DNA from 4 places in the Streptomyces sp. SDT5-1 genome. Region 1 is predicted to be linked to each of the others. Evidence: riboswitches for the same ligand, from Rfam matches in the RefSeq annotation. Region 1 holds a riboswitch; each other region holds the start of a gene.
The links. A riboswitch is a leader RNA that binds a small molecule or an ion and turns the genes downstream of it on or off. The one in region 1 is predicted to bind cyclic di-AMP.
Positions count from the first base shown of each region.

Region 1 (4,389 bases):
ACGACGGCCCTGAAGCGGCTGCGGGCCGCGGTGCGCTGGTACGCGCCGACCGGGCAGGCCAAGGGGTGGCGGCTGTGGATCGAGGGCTGGGCCGCGGCGCTGCGCGAGCCCGCGCTGCGGGAGGTCACGCGGGACCTCGACCGGCAGTGGAAGGCGGCGCTCGCGGAGGTGATCGCCGAGGGGGTGGCGGCGGAGGAGTTCGTCTGCGCCGACCCGATGGGGGCGGCGCTGCGCCTCACCGCGCTGCTCGACGGCCTCGCGGTGCAGCTGACGGCGTACGAGGGCCGGCCCGCCGCGGTGTCGCGGACCCGGATGCAGGAGTGGGTCGACGAGGCGCTCGCCCGCGAACTCGGCCTGGAGCGGGCCGAGTTGACGGGGGCGGGGCGCTGAGAGGGGTCACCCCGGACCTCCTCCCGAGCGCCTTCCCGTAAAACCTCGGGACGCTTCAGGAAGCGGACTGGAGGTGCGCCTTCACGGCGTGCGGGTCCACGAAGCCCTTGGCCTGCACGCGGTCACCGGAGGACTCGCCGCGCAGTCGGCGCCCGATCCACGGCACCAGGAACTCGCGCGCCCAGTGGATGTCGTCGCGCCGCACCTCGAACGTGCCGCGCGGCGGCAGCGGCGGCCAGGCCTGCTCGGGGTCGGCCGGCACCTCGAGGCCGAGCGTCTGGGCGGCGCGCAGCGCGACCCGGGTGTGCCCCTCGGGCGACAGGTGCAGACGGTCCTCGTCCCAGGCCCTGCGGTCCTGCACGCTGCGCAGCGACCACAGGTCGAGCACGGGGCAGCCGTAGCGGTCGGCGATGGCCCGCACGTGCATGTTGTACGTGGCGATCTTGCCGCGCAGGTGCTTGAGCACGGCCACGTCACGGGTGTCGAAGCCGGTGGCCACCATGACGGTGCCGGCGGCGTCGGTGAGCCGGGCGACGGCCTTCTCGAAGCGCTCGGCCACGTCGTCGGGGTCGGTGCCGGGCCGGATGATGTCGTTGCCGCCGGCGACCAGGGTCACCAGGTCGGGGGCGAGCTCGACCGCCTTGGGGACCTGATCCGCGACGATCTGGTCGATGAGCTTTCCGCGCACGGCCAGGTTCGCGTACTTGAAGGTGTCCTCGGGGACGCGGTCGTCGAGGAGGACGGCGAGCCGGTCGGCCCAGCCCGCGAACTTCCCGTCGGGGCCGGGGTCGCCCACGCCCTCGGTGAAGCTGTCTCCGACGGCCGCGAAGGACCGGATCGTCGCGCCGTTGGGTGAGTCCGTGAGTGCTCTCGATTCGTTTGCCACGACCACGTATCTTCGCGCGTGAAAAGTGACCTACGCCATCGTAGGTAGGGGTTGACGGGTGGTGAGAAAGCCCACTCGCGCATCGGGGAATAAGCGCGGGAACGCGAATCGGCGCCCGGGGAGGGGATCCCGGGCGCCGATTCCAGCGGGTCGACGAGCCGCTGGGCCGTGTTTCAGGCTTCGCGTCGAGCGGTGCGTCAGGCGCTCACACCGTGCTCGCTCAGGTACGCGATCGGGTCGATGTCCGAGCCGTAGTCGGCGGTGGTGCGGACCTCGAAGTGCAGGTGCGGGCCCGTGACGTTGCCGGTCGCGCCGGACTTGCCGATCTCCTGGCCCGCGGTCACCTTGTCGCCCTGGGCGACGGCGATCGAGGACAGGTGGGCGTACTGCGAGAAGTGGCCGTCGGCGTGCTCGATGACGACCTGGTTGCCGTACGCGCCGCCGTCGCCGGCGGAGACGACGGTGCCGTCGGTGATCGCCTTCACGGCGGTGCCCGTCGGGACCGAGAAGTCGGCGCCGGTGTGGCTGCCGCTGGACCACATGGAGCCGGAGTTGCCGTAGCCGTGGCCCTGGGCGCCGTCGACCGGCGCGACGTAGTCGCCGGAGGCGGTGGTGGCGCTCTTGGCGCTGGTCTGCGTGGCGTCGGCCGTGCCCTTGGCGGAGGCCTCGGAGGCGCCGCCGATGGTGAGCTTCGCACCGATCTCGATGCGGTCGGCGTCCGGGCCGACGGTGTCCTTGTTGTCCTCGTACAGCTTCTTCCAGCCGCCCTCGACGTGCTGCGCCTTGGCGATCTTCGAGAGCGTGTCACCGGCCTTGACGGTGTACGTCTGCACGTCGGCGGTGCCGCCGGAGGTGGCGGCCTGGGCGCCGGTGGCCCCCATGAGCGGCAGCGCGACGGCGGCTCCACCGGCGGAGGCGACGGCGGCGACGCGGGCGATGCGGCGGGAGGTCGAAAGGCGGTGCTTTCCCTTTGCGGGCATGCTGAATTTCCTCTCCGTCGCCTACGAGGTGAGCTGTCGGGTTCGGGCTGGAGATGCCCGGCCGCGCCCGGGATGCGGGCAACGGCTTCACCCCTAGCCGCTTGGGGAAATCCCCTACGCGGCGTCGTGCGTGTGGGTCCCCCGCTCCTGCCGTGACGGGTTGTCGATGAGAGATCCGGGCGGCGGCAGGACTAGGCGTTCCGACCGGAGTGATTGGTGACCGTAGGCGAACCGCAATGGCGTCGACAACTGCCGAATTCACGTGCGGCCGCAATTCCTTGGGTTTTGGAGGCCGCCCTGCGTAACCCTGCGTCGACATTCCTCCCTTTACCAACGCCATACCTTCGGTATTTACCGGGGAGGCGATCCCGGCCCGTCGCCACACAGCGTCACGAACATGAGGCCGGTCACGCCAACGCCTACAAGCCCCTTCGATTCACGAACAGTTGGCACAAATTCGAGCGAATCGGACAGATGGTTGCCTGTGGAACCGATGTCGTATCGTCAGAAGCGCGCCCGCCGGCGACCCAACGCCGGTGCATCGAACGGGAGGAGCCCCTGTGACGCAGCACGCACCGTCCACCGAGCCCGAGCTGACCGGAGTGCGCAATTTCCGCGACGTGGGCGGCCTGCCCACGGTGGACGGCCGGCGCGTGCGCCAGGGTGTGCTGTTCCGCAGCGGTCACCTCGCCCACGCCACGGCCGAGGACGCGAGCTTCCTCTCCTCGCTCGGCCTGCACACGGTCTTCGACTTCCGCAACGCGGCCGACCAGAAGCTCGAGGGCGCCGACGTAGAGCTGCCCGGCGTGCGCAATGTGAACATGCCGCTGAACGACCCGGCCGACGGCGCCGAGTTCTGGGCCATGGTCCGCGACGGGGACATCGAGCAGCTCCGCTCGATCCTGTCGGAGGGCCGCGCCGCGAACCGGCTCGTCGAGTCCTACCGCACGATGATCAAGGAACGCACCGCCGAGCACAGCCGCGTCCTGCACGCCCTCGCCGAGGACAGCCTGCCCGCGCTGATGCACTGCGCGGCGGGCAAGGACCGCGCCGGCCTGTCGATCGCCGTGACGCTCCTCGCGGTGGGCGTGGAGCGCGACGCCATCGAGGCGGACTACCTCAAGTCGAACGAGAAGCACCGCCGCTACAAGGTGCACCGCACGGCCACCTCGAAGGACGCCTACTCCCCCGAGATCATGGAGCTGCTCAGCCCGCTCTTCGACGCCCGCGTCGAGTACCTGAACGCGGGCCTGGAGACCATCGACGAGCAGTGGGGCAGCACCGACCGCTACCTGGAGGTGGGCCTCAAGCTGAGCCCCGCCACCCGCGAGCGGCTGCGCGAGCGGCTGCTCGACTAGCGGGGTCCGCCCTCAGCGGTTCCCGCCCAGCGTGAACAGCAGATAGATGAACGCCGCCAGGCCGTGGCCCGCGAAGACGTACACGAGGACGCGGACCAGGATGCCGCGCGGCATCTTGTCCTCGATCTGGCGGCGGGGCTTCGGGTCGGTGGTCTCAGCCATGGCGGGTCTCCTTCACCGGTCCCGCCGGGCCGAGACACAGGGCGGCCGTCGGGCTCTGCAGCAGGGTGTGGACGAAGAGGAAGTCGACGCCGCCCGGGTCGACGGCGGCGATCCGGTGCGGGGTCAGCGAGTCGAAGTGGGAGCTGTCCCCCGGGTCGAGCCGGTAGGAGGTGTCGCCGAGCCGCAGGCGGAGCCGGCCGGACAAGACGTACAGCCACTCCTCGCCTGGGTGCACACGCACGACGTCGCCCTGGGAGCCGTACGGCGCGTGGACCCGCAGGGCCTGCATGCCGCGGCCAGGCGATCCGGCCTGCTGGTACGTCCAACCGCCCGCCTCGGTGCGGTCCATGGCAGCGCCGCGCACGACCGCGTCCCGGTCGGCCGGGGTCTCGCCGAGCAGCTCGGAGACCGTCGTACCGTAGATGCGGGCGAGGGAGAGCAGCATCGGCAGCGAAGGCTGCCGCTGTCCGGTCTCCAGGCGCGAGAGGTGCGCGGGGGACAGACCGGCGGATCCGGCGGCGGCCTCCAGGGTGAGGGCGGCGCGCCGGCGCAGTGCGCGGAGCTGGGGCGCGACGGCGGGAAGTTCCGGGGGTTCCGGAACCTCCGCACCGTC
Region 1 is NZ_CM125963.1:7,135,774-7,140,162, reverse strand. Features, by position in the region: gene ACTWJ8_RS32710 (TetR/AcrR family transcriptional regulator) at 1-390, shown strand, start outside; gene ACTWJ8_RS32705 (SGNH/GDSL hydrolase family protein) at 446-1,228, opposite strand; gene ACTWJ8_RS32700 (M23 family metallopeptidase) at 1,474-2,256, opposite strand; cyclic di-AMP (ydaO/yuaA leader) riboswitch at 2,260-2,432, opposite strand; gene ACTWJ8_RS32695 (tyrosine-protein phosphatase) at 2,817-3,614, shown strand; gene ACTWJ8_RS32690 (DUF6126 family protein) at 3,627-3,776, opposite strand; gene ACTWJ8_RS32685 (helix-turn-helix domain-containing protein) at 3,769-4,389, opposite strand, start outside.

Region 2 (4,389 bases), 2.1 Mb from region 1:
CGATGTAGAGGCCCACGTGGCTGATCGAGGAGTAGAAGAAGACCAGGTCGCCGGGTTGCAGCTGGGACCTGGGGACGCGGCGGCCCGCGTCGATCTGGCTGTACGTGGTCCGGGGGATGGAGACGCCGGCCGCCTTGTACGCGGCCTGCGTGAGGCCCGAGCAGTCGAAGGCGGAGGGCCCCGTGGCGCCCCAGACGTAGGGCTTGCCGAGCGCGCCGTACGCGAAGGAGATCGCGGCCTGGGCGCGGGAGTTGGGGGCTTGAGCGAGGTCGGAGCGTTCGGCCGAGCGTGAGGCGTGCTCGCTCTGCGGTGCCGTGTCGCGTTCCGACGGGGTGAGGCGGGCGAGGAGGCGGCGGGCCTCCTCGAGTTTTCGCTTCACCTTCTTCTTGGCGTCCTCCAGCTCCGCCTTCTTCGCGCGCATCCCGTCGAGCGTGTCCTCGGCGTCGGCGCGCAGCTGGTCGATCTCGCGCAGTTCGTCCCGGACCCGGCCGACGGCGGCGGCCTGCCGCGCGCCGAGCCGCTCGGTGGCGGACGCCCTGTCGAGGTAAGTGTCGGGGGAGGAGGAGAGGAGGAGCTGGAGGGACGGGTCGAGGCCGCCGGTGCGGTACTCGGACGCGGCCACCGAGCCCAGCTTCGCGCGCTGCGCGTTGAGCGCCTCCGTGCGCCGCGACGCCTCGTCCTGGAGGGCGTCCACCTTCTTCCGCGCCCCGTCCGCCTGCTCCTTCGCGCCGTTGTACTTCTGGGTGGCGACCTCGGCCTCCTGGTAGAGCCGGTCGACCTTCGCACGCACCTGCTCGGGGCTGAGCCGTGGCTCCGCGTGCGCCGCGCCGCCGTCGAACGCGGTGGCGGTGGCCGCGGAGGCGAGGGCGAGGGTGGCCGCGGTGCGGGCCGTGCCGCCGCTGAGCGGGCGCGGACGGGGCTTGCGGTGTGCTGCCGGCACGAGGTCCTCCTTGGGCGGCCGGCCGAGTCGTACGGCCGCCTGTCGCGCGTCCGGCGGCGGCCCGCACAGGGGGAGCGGGTCGCCGCCGGACCTTTCTCGGCGGTGGTGTCCGACTGCCGCCCCTGGCCCGGGCGGCGGTGGGGAGCCGGTCACCTGAGGAAGGACGCTAAACCTCGGCGTAACGGGTTGGTGACGGATTGTTCGCAACTGGTCCGATTGTTGCGGATGATGATGGAGAGTGACCACAAGAGGGACGAGTCGGTGCCAAAGGGGTGCCCGTCGGAGGCCGCGGCTGCCCCGTTAGGCTCCGGGCCATGGACGTACTCATCCACCTCTTCGTCGGCCTGCACATCATCGGCATCGCCTCGCTGCTCGGCGGCTTCCTCACGCAGATGTCGGCGATGAAGGAGGGCGCGGCCCGCTTCAACAAGGCGATGCTGCACGGCGCCCTGACCATGCTGGTGACCGGCGTCGCCCTGGTCGGTCTCAACCAGGCGGACGGCAGCACCGTCAACAACATCAAGATCGGCGTGAAGCTCGCGATCCTGATCGTGATCCTCGGCATCGTCTATGTGAAGCGGGATGAGGAGAAGGCGGAGAAGGGCCTGTTCATCACGGTCGGCGCGCTCACCGTCGCCAACATCTTCATCGCGGTGCTCTGGACCTGAGCCACCGCGCACGTACGAAGGGCCCGGCAATCGCCGGGCCCTTTCGCGTACGGACGTCAGGCCGGCCGGACCACGCTGTGGATCGACGACGTGCCGTCGTAGTAGATCGACTCCTCGCGCACGACCGCGCCCGGCTTCGGCGCGTGGATCATCATGCCGTCGCCGAGGTAGAGGCCCACGTGGCTGATGTCGTCGTAGAAGAACACCAGGTCACCGGGTTGGATGTCGGAGAGCGGTACCGTCGTGCCGATCTCGACCTGGTCCCAGGTCGTCCGCGGCAGCGAGATCCCCGCCGACTTCCACGCGGCCTGCGTGAGCCCCGAGCAGTCGTACGAGTCCGGGCCCGTGGCACCCCACACGTACGGCTTGCCCTCCTGCGCCTTGGCGAACGCCAGCGCCTGCGCGGCCTTCGTGGCGTACGAGCCGTCGGACGAGGACCCGGAACCCGAGGACGAGCCGGAGGAGGAGCCCGAGGACTGCTCCTGCTCGCGCGCCTCCTCGGCCGCCTTCCGCTTCGCCTCCTCCGCGGCCTTCTGCTCGGCGGCCAGCTCGGCGGCCTTCTTGCGGGCCGCCTCCTCCTTCGCCTTCTCGATCGCGGCGAGCCGCGCCTTCTCCTCCGCGGTCAGTTTGGACAGCAGCTGCCGCGCGTCGGAGAGCTTCGTCTGCACGGTCTCCTTCGTGGACCGCAGCTCGGCCTGCGAATCGGTGAGGTCCTCGAGGCTCGACTGCGCCTCGGTGCGCTTCTTCGCCGTCTCGCGCGTCTGCTTCTGATAGTCGTCGATCGACTTCTTCTGCTCGTCGGTCAGCCGGTTCATCAGCTGGCGCTGCGAGAAGTAGTCCTCGGGGTCGTCCGCGAGGAACATCGTCGCCGTGTCGCTGACCCCGCCCGAGCGGTACTGCTCGGCGGCGTACCTGCCGAGCTTCTGGCGGGCCTCGTTCATCTGGTCGGTGCGCCGCGCGACGTCGTCGAGGAGCCGGTCGACCTGCTGCTTCTTGGCGGCGGTCCGCTCCTTGGCGCCGTTGTACTTCTGCGTGGCGACCTCGGCCTGCCGGTACAGGGTGTCGACCTGCTTCTTGACCTCTTCGAGGCGCGGCTTCGACGACGGCTGCTCGGGCGCGGCCTGCGCCGTCTGGGAGAGCAGCGCCACGGAGGTGAGCGCGGCGGTCGTGATGCCGACCGCCGGGGTCGTTCTGAGGCCGCCGGTCATCCGGGACCGGCTGCGGGGCTTGCGGTGCGACGCCACGGCAGGCGACTCCTTCCGTCGTCCGCCTACCGGGTTAGCTGTCGGGTTCGGGCGTGGTGCGTGGAAGGTTGCCCTACGGTCGACCACCCCGTGCTGCCGGGCGGTGCGACCGATTCACCCCAAGGTCGGTTGGGTCCCCGGTTCCCTGCCTCTCGGCGTACGGGACTCGGCGGGGGCTGCCCGTTCGCCGCGACGTCCGCGGGCGGGGGGACGGGCTGCCCGGCTGCACCGTAGCCAACTCGTGTGGCTGCTGTGAAGGTTGATGTTCGATATGCCCGATACATTTTCGTGATCTGCGCCGCTCGGTTTCGGTGAGGTTCCGAAGGGAGCCGCGGGTTGTCAGTGGGGCGGCCTAGACTCGTAGAGCGATGAGCAGCCTCTTTGACGACAGCTTCCTGACCGGCCTCCAGAAGGGCGCGCCCGGCTCCCCGAGCGGTGAGCAGGAGCCTCCGCCGCCGCCCCCGGACCCCGAGTACGACGACGGGGCCCCGGAGCCGATGCCGGACGGGCTGTTCGGCGCGCCTTCCGAGCGGGACGCGTACTACCGGGACGGTGCCCCGCGCCCGGTCCTCGACTCGGCGACCCTCCTGGAGGGGCTGAACGAGAACCAGCAGGCGGCCGTGGTGCACGGCGGCACCCCGCTGCTCATCGTCGCGGGCGCCGGATCCGGCAAGACCCGCGTCCTCACGCACCGCATCGCGTACCTGCTCGCCGAGCGCGGCGTGCACCCCGGCCAGATCCTCGCGATCACGTTCACGAACAAGGCCGCGGGCGAGATGAAGGAGCGCGTCGAGGACCTGGTGGGCCCGCGGGCGAACGCGATGTGGGTCTCCACCTTCCACAGCGCCTGCGTCCGCATCCTGCGCCGCGAGTCGAAGAAGCTCGGCTTCACGTCCTCCTTCTCGATCTACGACGCCGCCGACAGCAAGCGGCTCATGGCGCTCGTCTGCCGCGACCTGGACCTCGACCCGAAGAAGTTCCCGCCGAAGTCCTTCAGCGCCAAGATCAGCAACCTCAAGAACGAGCTGATCGACGAGGAGGACTTCGCCGCGACGGCCGCCGACGGCTTCGAGAAGACCCTCGCCCAGGCCTACGCGATGTACCAGGCCCGCCTGCGCGAGGCGAACGCGCTGGACTTCGACGACCTGATCATGACGACGGTGAACCTGCTGCGCGCGTTCCCCGACGTCGCCGAGCACTACCGCCGCCGCTTCCGCCACGTCCTCGTCGACGAGTACCAGGACACGAACCACGCGCAGTACGCCCTGGTGCGCGAGCTCGTCGGCCCCACCGAGGGAGAGGACGCCGACCCGGCCGAGCTGTGCGTCGTCGGTGACGCGGACCAGTCGATCTACGCGTTCCGCGGCGCCACGATCCGCAACATCCTCGACTTCGAGGACGACTACCCGAACGCGAAGACGATCCTCCTGGAGCAGAACTACCGCTCCACGCAGACGATCCTCAGCGCGGCGAACGCGGTGATCGAGCGCAACGAGTCGCGCCGCCCCAAGAACCTGTGGACGAACGAGGGGCCCGG
Region 2 is NZ_CM125963.1:5,073,136-5,077,524, forward strand. Features, by position in the region: gene ACTWJ8_RS23535 (C40 family peptidase) at 1-940, opposite strand, end outside; gene ACTWJ8_RS23540 (hypothetical protein) at 1,255-1,608, shown strand; gene ACTWJ8_RS23545 (NlpC/P60 family protein) at 1,665-2,852, opposite strand; cyclic di-AMP (ydaO/yuaA leader) riboswitch at 2,861-3,034, opposite strand; gene pcrA (DNA helicase PcrA) at 3,221-4,389, shown strand, end outside.
Region 2: linked by a shared signal. The riboswitch ahead of ACTWJ8_RS23545 (NlpC/P60 family protein) and the one ahead of ACTWJ8_RS32700 (M23 family metallopeptidase) in region 1 are both predicted to bind cyclic di-AMP.

Region 3 (4,389 bases), 3.4 Mb from region 1:
GCGTCCAGGGTCTCGGTCAGCGAACCGATCTGGTTCACCTTCACGAGCAGGGCGTTCGCCGAGTTCTCCTCGATGCCGCGGGCCAGGCGCTCAGGGTTGGTGACGAACAGGTCGTCGCCGACGAGCTGCACCTTGTCGCCGAGCTTCTCGGTGATGACGTTCCAGCCGGCCCAGTCGTCCTCGAACAGCGGGTCCTCGATGGAGACGAGCGGGTAGGCCGCCACGAGCTCCTCGTAGTACTCCGTCATCTCGGCGGCGGAGCGCTCCTTGCCCTCGAACTGGTACTTGCCGTCCTTGTAGAACTCGGAGGCGGCGACGTCGAGGGCGAGGGCGATCTGCTGGCCGGGAACGTAGCCGGCCTCCTTGATGGCCTCGAGGATCAGGTCGAGGGCCTCACGGTTCGAGCCGAGGTTCGGGGCGAAGCCGCCCTCGTCGCCGAGGCCGGTGGCCAGGCCCTTGCTCTTCAGGACCTTCTTCAGCGTGTGGTAGACCTCGGCGCCCCAGCGCAGGGCCTCGGAGAAGGACTCCGCGCCGATCGGGGCGATCATGAACTCCTGGATGTCGACGTTGGAGTCCGCGTGGGATCCGCCGTTCAGGATGTTCATCATCGGGACCGGCAGCAGGTGCGCGTTCGGACCGCCGAGGTAGCGGAAGAGCGGCAGGTCGCTGGCCTCGGAGGCGGCGTGGGCGACGGCGAGCGAGACACCGAGGATGGCGTTGGCGCCGAGCGAGCCCTTGTTGTCGGTCGCGTCCAGGTCGAACATGGCCTGGTCGATCAGGCGCTGCTCGGTGGCGTCGTAGCCGACGAGCTCCGGGCCGATCTGCTCGATGACGGCGAGGACGGCCTTCTCGACGCCCTTGCCCTGGTAACGGTTCGGGTCACCGTCGCGGAGTTCGATGGCCTCGAAGGCGCCGGTGGAGGCGCCGGACGGAACGGCAGCACGGCCGGTGCTGCCGTCGTCGAGGCCGACCTCGACCTCGACCGTGGGATTGCCTCGGGAGTCCAGGATTTCCCGGGCTACGACGACGTCGATGGACGGCACGAGCATCTCCTTCTGGGATGTGACGGGCGGTGCGGGCGGCTGCATGGATCCGTGGTCCCGCACCCCTGAGCGTAACCGGCTCGCGGGCATCGGCCATCCGAACGCCCGTCTCGTGGACAACGCCGATAGCGAAATGTTTCTTAACGGAACAAAAACAGCGACCTCCGGCCCGGCTGAGCGGGACGGAGGTCGCCGGAGTGAGCGGCCCGTGGGGACGGGGAGGGCGGCCGGGCTCGGCGTCCGCCGATGCCGAGTCCGTGCCTGCGGTCCTTCCGGACCTGACGCTTAGCTGAGGTGCAGCTGCTGACCCGGGTAGATCAGGTTGGCGTCCTTGACGATGTCGTTGTTCTTCTCGAACAGCTTCTGCCAGGTCGTGCCGTGCGCCTCGGCGATCTTGCTGAGGGTGTCGCCGGACTTGACCTTGTACTCGCCGTCGCCCTTCTCGACCTTGTTGCCGGTCGGGGTGGTGACGGTGTCCTGCTTCGGAGCGGCCTGCTGCTTGGGGGCCTCCTGCTTCGGGGCCTGCTGCTGCGGCTGCTGACGCTGCTCGGAGCGGTCCGCGCGCTGCTGGGTCTCCTGCTTCGGGGCCTCCTGCTGCTGCGAGGAGGACGAGTCGGCGGAGGCGCCGTCGTACGAGGCGGAGGACAGGCCGGTGCCGCAGTTCGGCCAGGCGCCCTTGCCCTGGGAGGCGAGAACCTTCTCGCCGATGGCTATCTGCTGCGCCTTGGAGGCCTTGTCGGCGGTGGACGCGTACTGGTCGCCGCCGTAGGCGGACCAGGTGGAGGCGGAGAACTGCAGGCCGCCGTAGAAACCGTTGCCGGTGTTGATCGACCAGTTGCCACCGGACTCGCACTGCGCGACCTGGTCCCACTCGGACGAGGTGGCGGCGGAGGCGGACGTGGCGCCCATCAGCGGCACGGCGACCGCGGCGGCGGCGACACCGCCGAGCGTGGCGACGCGGACGGCCTTGGACGGGCGGCGGTGCTTGTTCTTGCCGGAAAACAGCATGGAGGTATCCCCTCACCGACGCCTGCGAGGTGAGCTGTCGGGTTCGGGCCAGTGAGTGCCCGGCAGCGGCATCCTTGTGCGCTGCTTCACCCCAAGCCCGTCCGGTCTCCCGGAAGGGCGCTTACCTGGGTCCCCCGCTCCTGCCTACGGCGCTGACGCGTCGACTGTTCCCGTACGGACGCTGGCAGGATTCGGCGTGACATCCGTCGGGGCCCGCTGAAGCGAGCGGTCACGACCGTAAGCAGTCGATCCGTCCGATTTCAAAGTTGATCAGGGGCTTTGAGACCCATGTCTCACTCGACCAACATCGGACAAAGCCCCCTCAACTACCCCCGAAAACCTTCACTGTTTGTCCGAACCGTCTCCAAGATCCAGGCTCTGACCAGGAAGGATGAGATCGGGGTCGGAGCCCACCGTCTCCTTGTTCCGCTCGTAGAGCGCGTCCCAGCCGCCGTGCACGTCCTCGGCCTTCGCGATGTCCCAGAGGTTGTCGCCGGCGCGGACCGTGTACGCGTCGCCGTCGCGCTTGCTCTCGCGCGAGGCGTGACGACCCTCACTCGCGCGGGAGTCCGCCTCGTCGTCGGACGCGCGGTCGCCGCGGTGCCGACCGGAGGAGGCGTCGGGGCTCTCCGTGGCAGAAGGCGCGTGGGACTTGTCACTTGAGGAGGCGGCGGACTCCGTCGGCTCCGGCGACTCCGGCTCCGACGACTCCGGCGAGGCGCTCTCCTTCTCCTTGTTACCGGAGGTATCGCCCGAGTCGTCGCTCGCGGTCTCGTCCGCGCTGTCACTGGGCGAAGGACTGGCCGACGCACCCTTGCCGGCATCCGCCTCGTCGCCGGCGCCGCTGTCGCCCTCGCTCCCCTCGTCGTCCCCGCTGTCGGCCGACTGCGAGGGAGACGGGGACGCGGTGACACCCGGATCGATGTCCGCCGAGTCGTCGTCCTTGGTGAGGTCCGCGGTGAGCGAGCACATCGGCCAGGCGCTCGGACCCTTGTCCTCGAGGACCTTCTCGGCCACGGCTATCTGCTGCGAACGGCTGGCCTGGTCGGCACGCGGGGCGTAGGCGAGCCCCCCGTACTCCTCCCATCTCTCCTGCGTGAACTGGAGACCGCCGTAGTAGCCGTTCCCGGCGTCCAGGCTCCACTGGCCGCCGCTCTCGCACTCCGCGAGCTTGTCCCACGCCTGCGTGGTCGCGGCGCTCGCGCCACTGGCGGCGAACAGCGGGATCGCGATGGCGCTGCCGGTGACTCCGGCGGCGACGACGAGAGCAGGGGCCTGACGGGGGCGACGGTGTCGACCGTTCCCGGAGAGCATGCGTTTGCCTTTCGCGAGACTGATGCTGCTACGCGCGACGGGTGGTGCAAGTGGTGCGGGTTGTGCATGTGTCGCGATGATCCGTGAACGTAGCGGCACTCGAACACCTGTCACAAGTCGATGCAGCGTAGATCACGTGAAAGTCACAGTCTTGACGGGGCGTCAGTTCGCGACCTTTCCGAAGTCCGCGAACTGCCCGACGAATCCGTACAGTTCGCTGCAATCCAGACGCACGCCGGTGACAACGCGAAGGGGAGGCGGAACGGGAGGCCTGTAGACCGGTTCGCCTCGCACGTCCGCGTGGAGCACCGCCATGACCGCAGGCCATGCGCCCTTCTTCCACCAGGACAGCTGGCGCTCCCTGATCGCGTTCGCCGGGCCCCAAGCGGCCGGGAGATCCTTCCAGCTCAGCCCGTGCCGCAGCCGGTGCAGCATTCCGTTGAACTGCCCGCGGATGTCGTACTTGCTGGTGAAGTGCCGCTTGGTGAAAAAGGGGCCGAGCGCCGCGAGCACGCTCCCCCATTCCTCGTCCGTGGGGTCGGGCGGCACCAACATGCCGGTCTCCTCGTGCCACTCGGTGACCGGGCACCTGACCCCCGCCTTGTAGAGAACTTCACGCGTCCCGCAGTGAACTTGGACGTCGAACGCCTCGAACAATGCACGCACCTGTTCAGGACTCAGGCCAGGCACGCAGGCCGCACCGGACCGGATGGCGTCGAGCAGGTCGTCACGCCGCGCGTCATCGGCCTCCCGGCCGGCGAGCCACTCCGCCGCCACCGCCCGTTGGCGACGCAGATCTTCGGCTTCCTCGCGCATGCGCTCGGCAGCGGCGTGCAGTACGGCCGGAGCGATCCCGGCCGCGACGTACGCCGGCGCCCCGCGCAGAAGCTCCTCGTGGCGCGCGACCGCCCGGTCGATCTCCCGCACCCGCCGTTCGTACCGCGAGGGGTCGCCGGGCGCCGCCGCGTGCCGCTGCCGAACCACGTCGGCCGCCAGGAGTTCGTGGCCGTCGAGCAGCCCGAAC
Region 3 is NZ_CM125963.1:3,766,220-3,770,608, forward strand. Features, by position in the region: gene eno (phosphopyruvate hydratase) at 1-1,043, opposite strand, end outside; gene ACTWJ8_RS17460 (transglycosylase family protein) at 1,329-2,051, opposite strand; cyclic di-AMP (ydaO/yuaA leader) riboswitch at 2,056-2,213, opposite strand; gene ACTWJ8_RS17465 (transglycosylase family protein) at 2,394-3,365, opposite strand; gene ACTWJ8_RS17470 (recombinase family protein) at 3,528-4,389, opposite strand, start outside.
Region 3: linked by a shared signal. The riboswitch ahead of ACTWJ8_RS17460 (transglycosylase family protein) and the one ahead of ACTWJ8_RS32700 (M23 family metallopeptidase) in region 1 are both predicted to bind cyclic di-AMP.

Region 4 (4,389 bases), 2.6 Mb from region 1:
TGCTGCCGCTCGCCGGGCTGCTCGGCGCGATGGGCATGCACGCGTTCTGGAACGGCTCGTCGTCGTTCGGCGAGTACGGCTTCTTCGCGGTGTACGCGGCGTTCATGGTGCCGGTGTTCGGCGTGGTCACCTGGCTGTCGGTGTATCTGCGCCAGCGCGAGCTGCGCACGGTCCGCCAGGAGCTGCCGGCCTACGTCGCCGCGGGCTGGCTGACGCCGCCCGAGCCGTTCGCACTGGGCTCGCTGAAGGCGCGGCGCCTGGCCCGCGACTTCGCCACGCACTACGGCGGCAGGCCGGCCGCCACCGCCGTCGCCGAGTACGAGGCGTACGCGACGTCCCTCGCGCTCCTTCGCCACCGCGGCCGCAGGGGCAGGGCGGGCGCGGACTTCGTCGTACGGGAGCGGGAGCTGCTCGACGCGCTGTGGGAGCGCCGGGACTACGCGCGGCCGGCGCTCGCGTACGGCTCGCAGATCGCGGCGCCGATGTGGCTGCCCGCCATGTACGCGGGCCCCGTGGTGCCCCACAGCCCCGCGTACACGCCGTACAACCCGTACCGGTACTGAACCGGCCGGTCCCGCGGGCTCAGGCGGAGGCGGCCGTCAGGCGGTCGAGCTCGGCCCGCGTCAGCTCCAGGTCCGCCACCGCGAGCAGCGCGGGCAGCTGGTCGACGATCCGCGCGGAGGCGATCGGCGCGGCCACCGTGGGCTGCGCGGCCAGCCAGGCGAGGGCGACCGTGGCGATCTCGGCGTCGTGGGCGCGGGCGATGTCGTCGAGCGCCGCCAGGACGTTCCGCCCGCGCTCGGTCTCCAGGTGCTTGCCCGCACCGGCGGCCCGCGCGCTGTCGACGGTCACGCCCGGCCGGTACTTGCCAGTCAGGAAGCCGGCGGCGAGCGCGTAGTACGGCACGGCCCCGAGGCCCGCGCGGGCGGCGACGTCCTGGAGCGCGCCCTCGTACGTGTCGCGGGAGACGAGGTTGTAGTGCGGCTGGAGCGCGACGTAGCGGGCGAGGCCCTCGCGCTCGGAGAAGTCGAGGGACTCCTGGAGACGCTCGGCGGAGATGTTGGACGCGGCGATGTGCCGCACCTTGCCGGCCTTCACCACCGCGTCGAGCCCGCCGATGATCTCCTCGACCGGCACGTCCGGGCGGTCGTAGTGCGTGTAGTACAGGTCGATGTGGTCGGTGCCGAGGCGCTTGAGGGAGGCGTCGACGGCGGCCTTGATGTTCGCCGCGGACAGGCCCTGGTACTCGGGGTGCTGGCCGCCCTTGGTGGCGATGACGAGGTCGTCGCGGCGGCCGCGCGAGGCGAGCCACTTGCCGATGACGGTCTCCGACTCGCCGCCCTTGTTGCCGTCCACCCACGCCGAGTACACGTCGGCGGTGTCGATGAAGTTGCCGCCCGCGGCGACGTACGCGTCGAGCACCTCGAAGGACGTGGCGTCGTCGGCGGTCCAGCCGAACACGTTGCCCCCGAGGGAGAGCGGGAAGACCTCGAGGTCGGAGGTGCCGAGCTTGCGCAGAGAGCGAGAGGAAGTCATGCCCTGTTCCAACACCCGTACGGAATACGGTATTCCGCGATCACGCCGGAAATCCCGCCAAGAAGGGGCAAACCGGCAGCCCTGACGTCGGGGGGTCAGCGCCAGGGCCGCCGGGGCTCACCGGTTCAGGGGGTCAGGCCCTTTTCGCGCAGCCAGGCCGCCGGGTCGACGCCGGTGGACTGGCCGTCGGGGTGGACCTCCAGGTGGAGGTGCGGCCCGGTCACATTGCCCGTGGCGCCCACGCGGCCGATGACGTCGCCGGTGGAGACCTTCTGGCCCGCGCTGACGTTGATCGAGGACTGGTGGCAGAACCACAGCTCGGTGCCGTCGTCGAGGGTGAGCACCGTGCGGTACCCGTACGCGCCCGCCCAGCCAGCCTCCGTGACCGTACCGGAGTGGATGGCGCGGATCGGCGTGCCCGTGGAGGCCGCGAAGTCGAGGCCCGTGTGGTACCCGGAGGACCACATGGAGCCGGGCTGGCCGAAGGTGCCGGAGAGCGTGTACGAGGCGACCGGGAGCTTGAAGCTGGCGGCCAGCTTGCGCAGCCGCTCCTCCTCCGCCTTGCGGCGGGCCTCCTCCTCGGCCTTCTTCTTCTCGGCGGCGGCCTTGGCGTCGGCGGCCTCCCGCTTGGCGGCGGCCTCGGCGGCGGCCTTCTGGGCCGCGGCCTCCTCGGCCTCCTGCTTCGCGGTGGCGTCGGCCGCGTCCTGCTGCGTCTCGGCCTGCTGCATGATGCGGGCGCGCAGCGCCTCTCCGGCGCCGGTCTGCCCCTCGGCGGCGTCGGCCTGAGTGATACCGGCGCCGCTCAGCGGGGAGGCCGTGGCGCCGGAGCCGGAGTCGGAGTCCGAACCGTCGGACATCAGCGAGCCCACGCCCGGCAGCGACTTCGCCGCGGGCAGCGAGTCCTTGACCGCCGACAGGTCGGGCATGGAGATGTGGACCGGCGGCTTGCCGCCCTGCGCGGTGGCGATGCCGCCCGCGCCGACTGCGGCGACGACACCGACGCCGAGGACCGTGGAGCTGCGGGCGAATCCGCCGCGGCGGCGGGCCACCCGGTGCCGGCCGCGGACGGGAGCGACGGACTCCTCGGTGGGGTTCCACTCCTCCCAGGGCTCCTGCTCGACGGTGAAGTCGTCTTCGGGGCCGTAGAAGAAGTCGGGGGCAGGCCGGTTCGACGCCACGGGGGCGCTCTCCTTTCCTTCCTTCTCGCCTACCGGGTTAGCTGACGGGTTCGGAGCAGGAAGGTCTCCTACGAACGTCTCCTGGGACAGGAAGAGCGCCCGATTCACCCCAAGTTGGTGGTTCCCCGGCTCCCTTTCGGGATTGAGCGTGTGCGCACGGAGCCGTCGCTTGTGACGGCTGGGACGACCGCGCTGCGTTATCGAACGTTAATAGACAGCAGACAGTAATTCCAAGCGCTTCCCACTGATCGTTCACGACTCTGGCCAGGACTTATCGGATCAAGAACGGTCATAACCGGGCGAGTTGAACGGGGGTCGTTCCCACATCCGCCTCACCCAACCCTCTGACAGTGCGTCAATTGTTATGCGGAGCGGCGCCGTTCGACTACGGTCGGCTACCTTTGGTAACAACGATCATGGACGGTCAGGCACGCCGAACGGCGAGCAGCGCCATGTCGTCCGTCGAACCGCCCCCGGTGTGCGCCCGCACCTCCGTCACGAGCGCCCCGAGCAGCTCGTCGGGCCCCGGGAAGAGCCGCCCCGACAGCCGGTCCGCCGGATCGTAGAAGCGGCCGCCCGGGTCCCGCGCCTCCGAGAGCCCGTCGGTGTAGAGCAGCAGCGTCGCCGCGGACGGGAACTCCGCCTCGATCCCCCGGTCGGGCCAGCTGCCGAGCTCGCTCATGCCGAGCGGCAGCGCCTCCTGACACGGGTACAGCTCGCGCACGGTGCCGTCGCCGAGCAGCAGCAGCGGCGCCGGATGACCGCGGTTGAGGACCCGTACCCGCTCGGTGCCGTGCGGGATCTCGGCCAGCACCGCGGTCGTGAAGCCCTCGAAGTCGTCGATGCCCCTGCGCCGGCCGCCCTCCCTGGCCAGCGCCCGCTCGAGGCGCTGTGCGACCGCCTCCAGCGAGCCCTCCTGCTCGGCGGCCTCCCGGAACGCTCCGATCACCACCGCGACCGCGGCGACCGCGCCCATGCCCTTGCCCCGTACGTCGCCGACGATGATCCGGATGCCGTGCGGGGTGTCCTGGACCGCGTACAGATCACCGCCGATGAACGCGTCGGCCTGCGCCGCCTCGTAGCGCGCCGCGACCACGAACCCGCCGATCCGCCGGGGCGGTTCGGGCAGCACCGCGAGCTGGGCCGCCTGCGCGATCTCGCGGGCGGAGGCCAGCTGCTCGTAGCTGCGCCGCACGATCCGGTTGAGCAGACAGGCCAGCAGGCAGACGGTGGCCACGGTGACGATCTCGGTGACGAACGCGACCCCCATGTTGGTCCAGAAGTACAGATGCACCGCGACGATCGCGCCGATCGACACCGCGCCGGTCAGGATCGTCGTGCAGAGCGAGAAGAACGGGGCGGCCACCAGCGGGGCCGCGCTGAACAGCGGGGCGCCGGAGTAACCGGCGGGCGTGAAGTACTCGTAGACCGCGCCGCCGATCACGAGCAGCAAGGGCAGCAGCCGGACGAAGATCCGGGTGGGGGCCGCCTCGGCCTCGCGCCGCCCCCGTCTCCCCCCTCTGCCTCCTTCTCGCTGCCCCACCAGTCGTCTCCTGCCGCGTCCCTGCCCGCTTCCGGCGTCTCACCAAGAGTTCCCGCACGGGGACGCCGCGGCGAGCAGGGGTGGGCCGTACGGGTGGGGAACGTGACGGGCGCAACATCGGCGCCACAGCGC
Region 4 is NZ_CM125963.1:4,559,613-4,564,001, reverse strand. Features, by position in the region: gene ACTWJ8_RS21055 (PrsW family intramembrane metalloprotease) at 1-563, shown strand, start outside; gene ACTWJ8_RS21050 (aldo/keto reductase) at 583-1,536, opposite strand; gene ACTWJ8_RS21045 (M23 family metallopeptidase) at 1,662-2,714, opposite strand; cyclic di-AMP (ydaO/yuaA leader) riboswitch at 2,726-2,873, opposite strand; gene ACTWJ8_RS21040 (PP2C family protein-serine/threonine phosphatase) at 3,139-4,257, opposite strand.
Region 4: linked by a shared signal. The riboswitch ahead of ACTWJ8_RS21045 (M23 family metallopeptidase) and the one ahead of ACTWJ8_RS32700 (M23 family metallopeptidase) in region 1 are both predicted to bind cyclic di-AMP.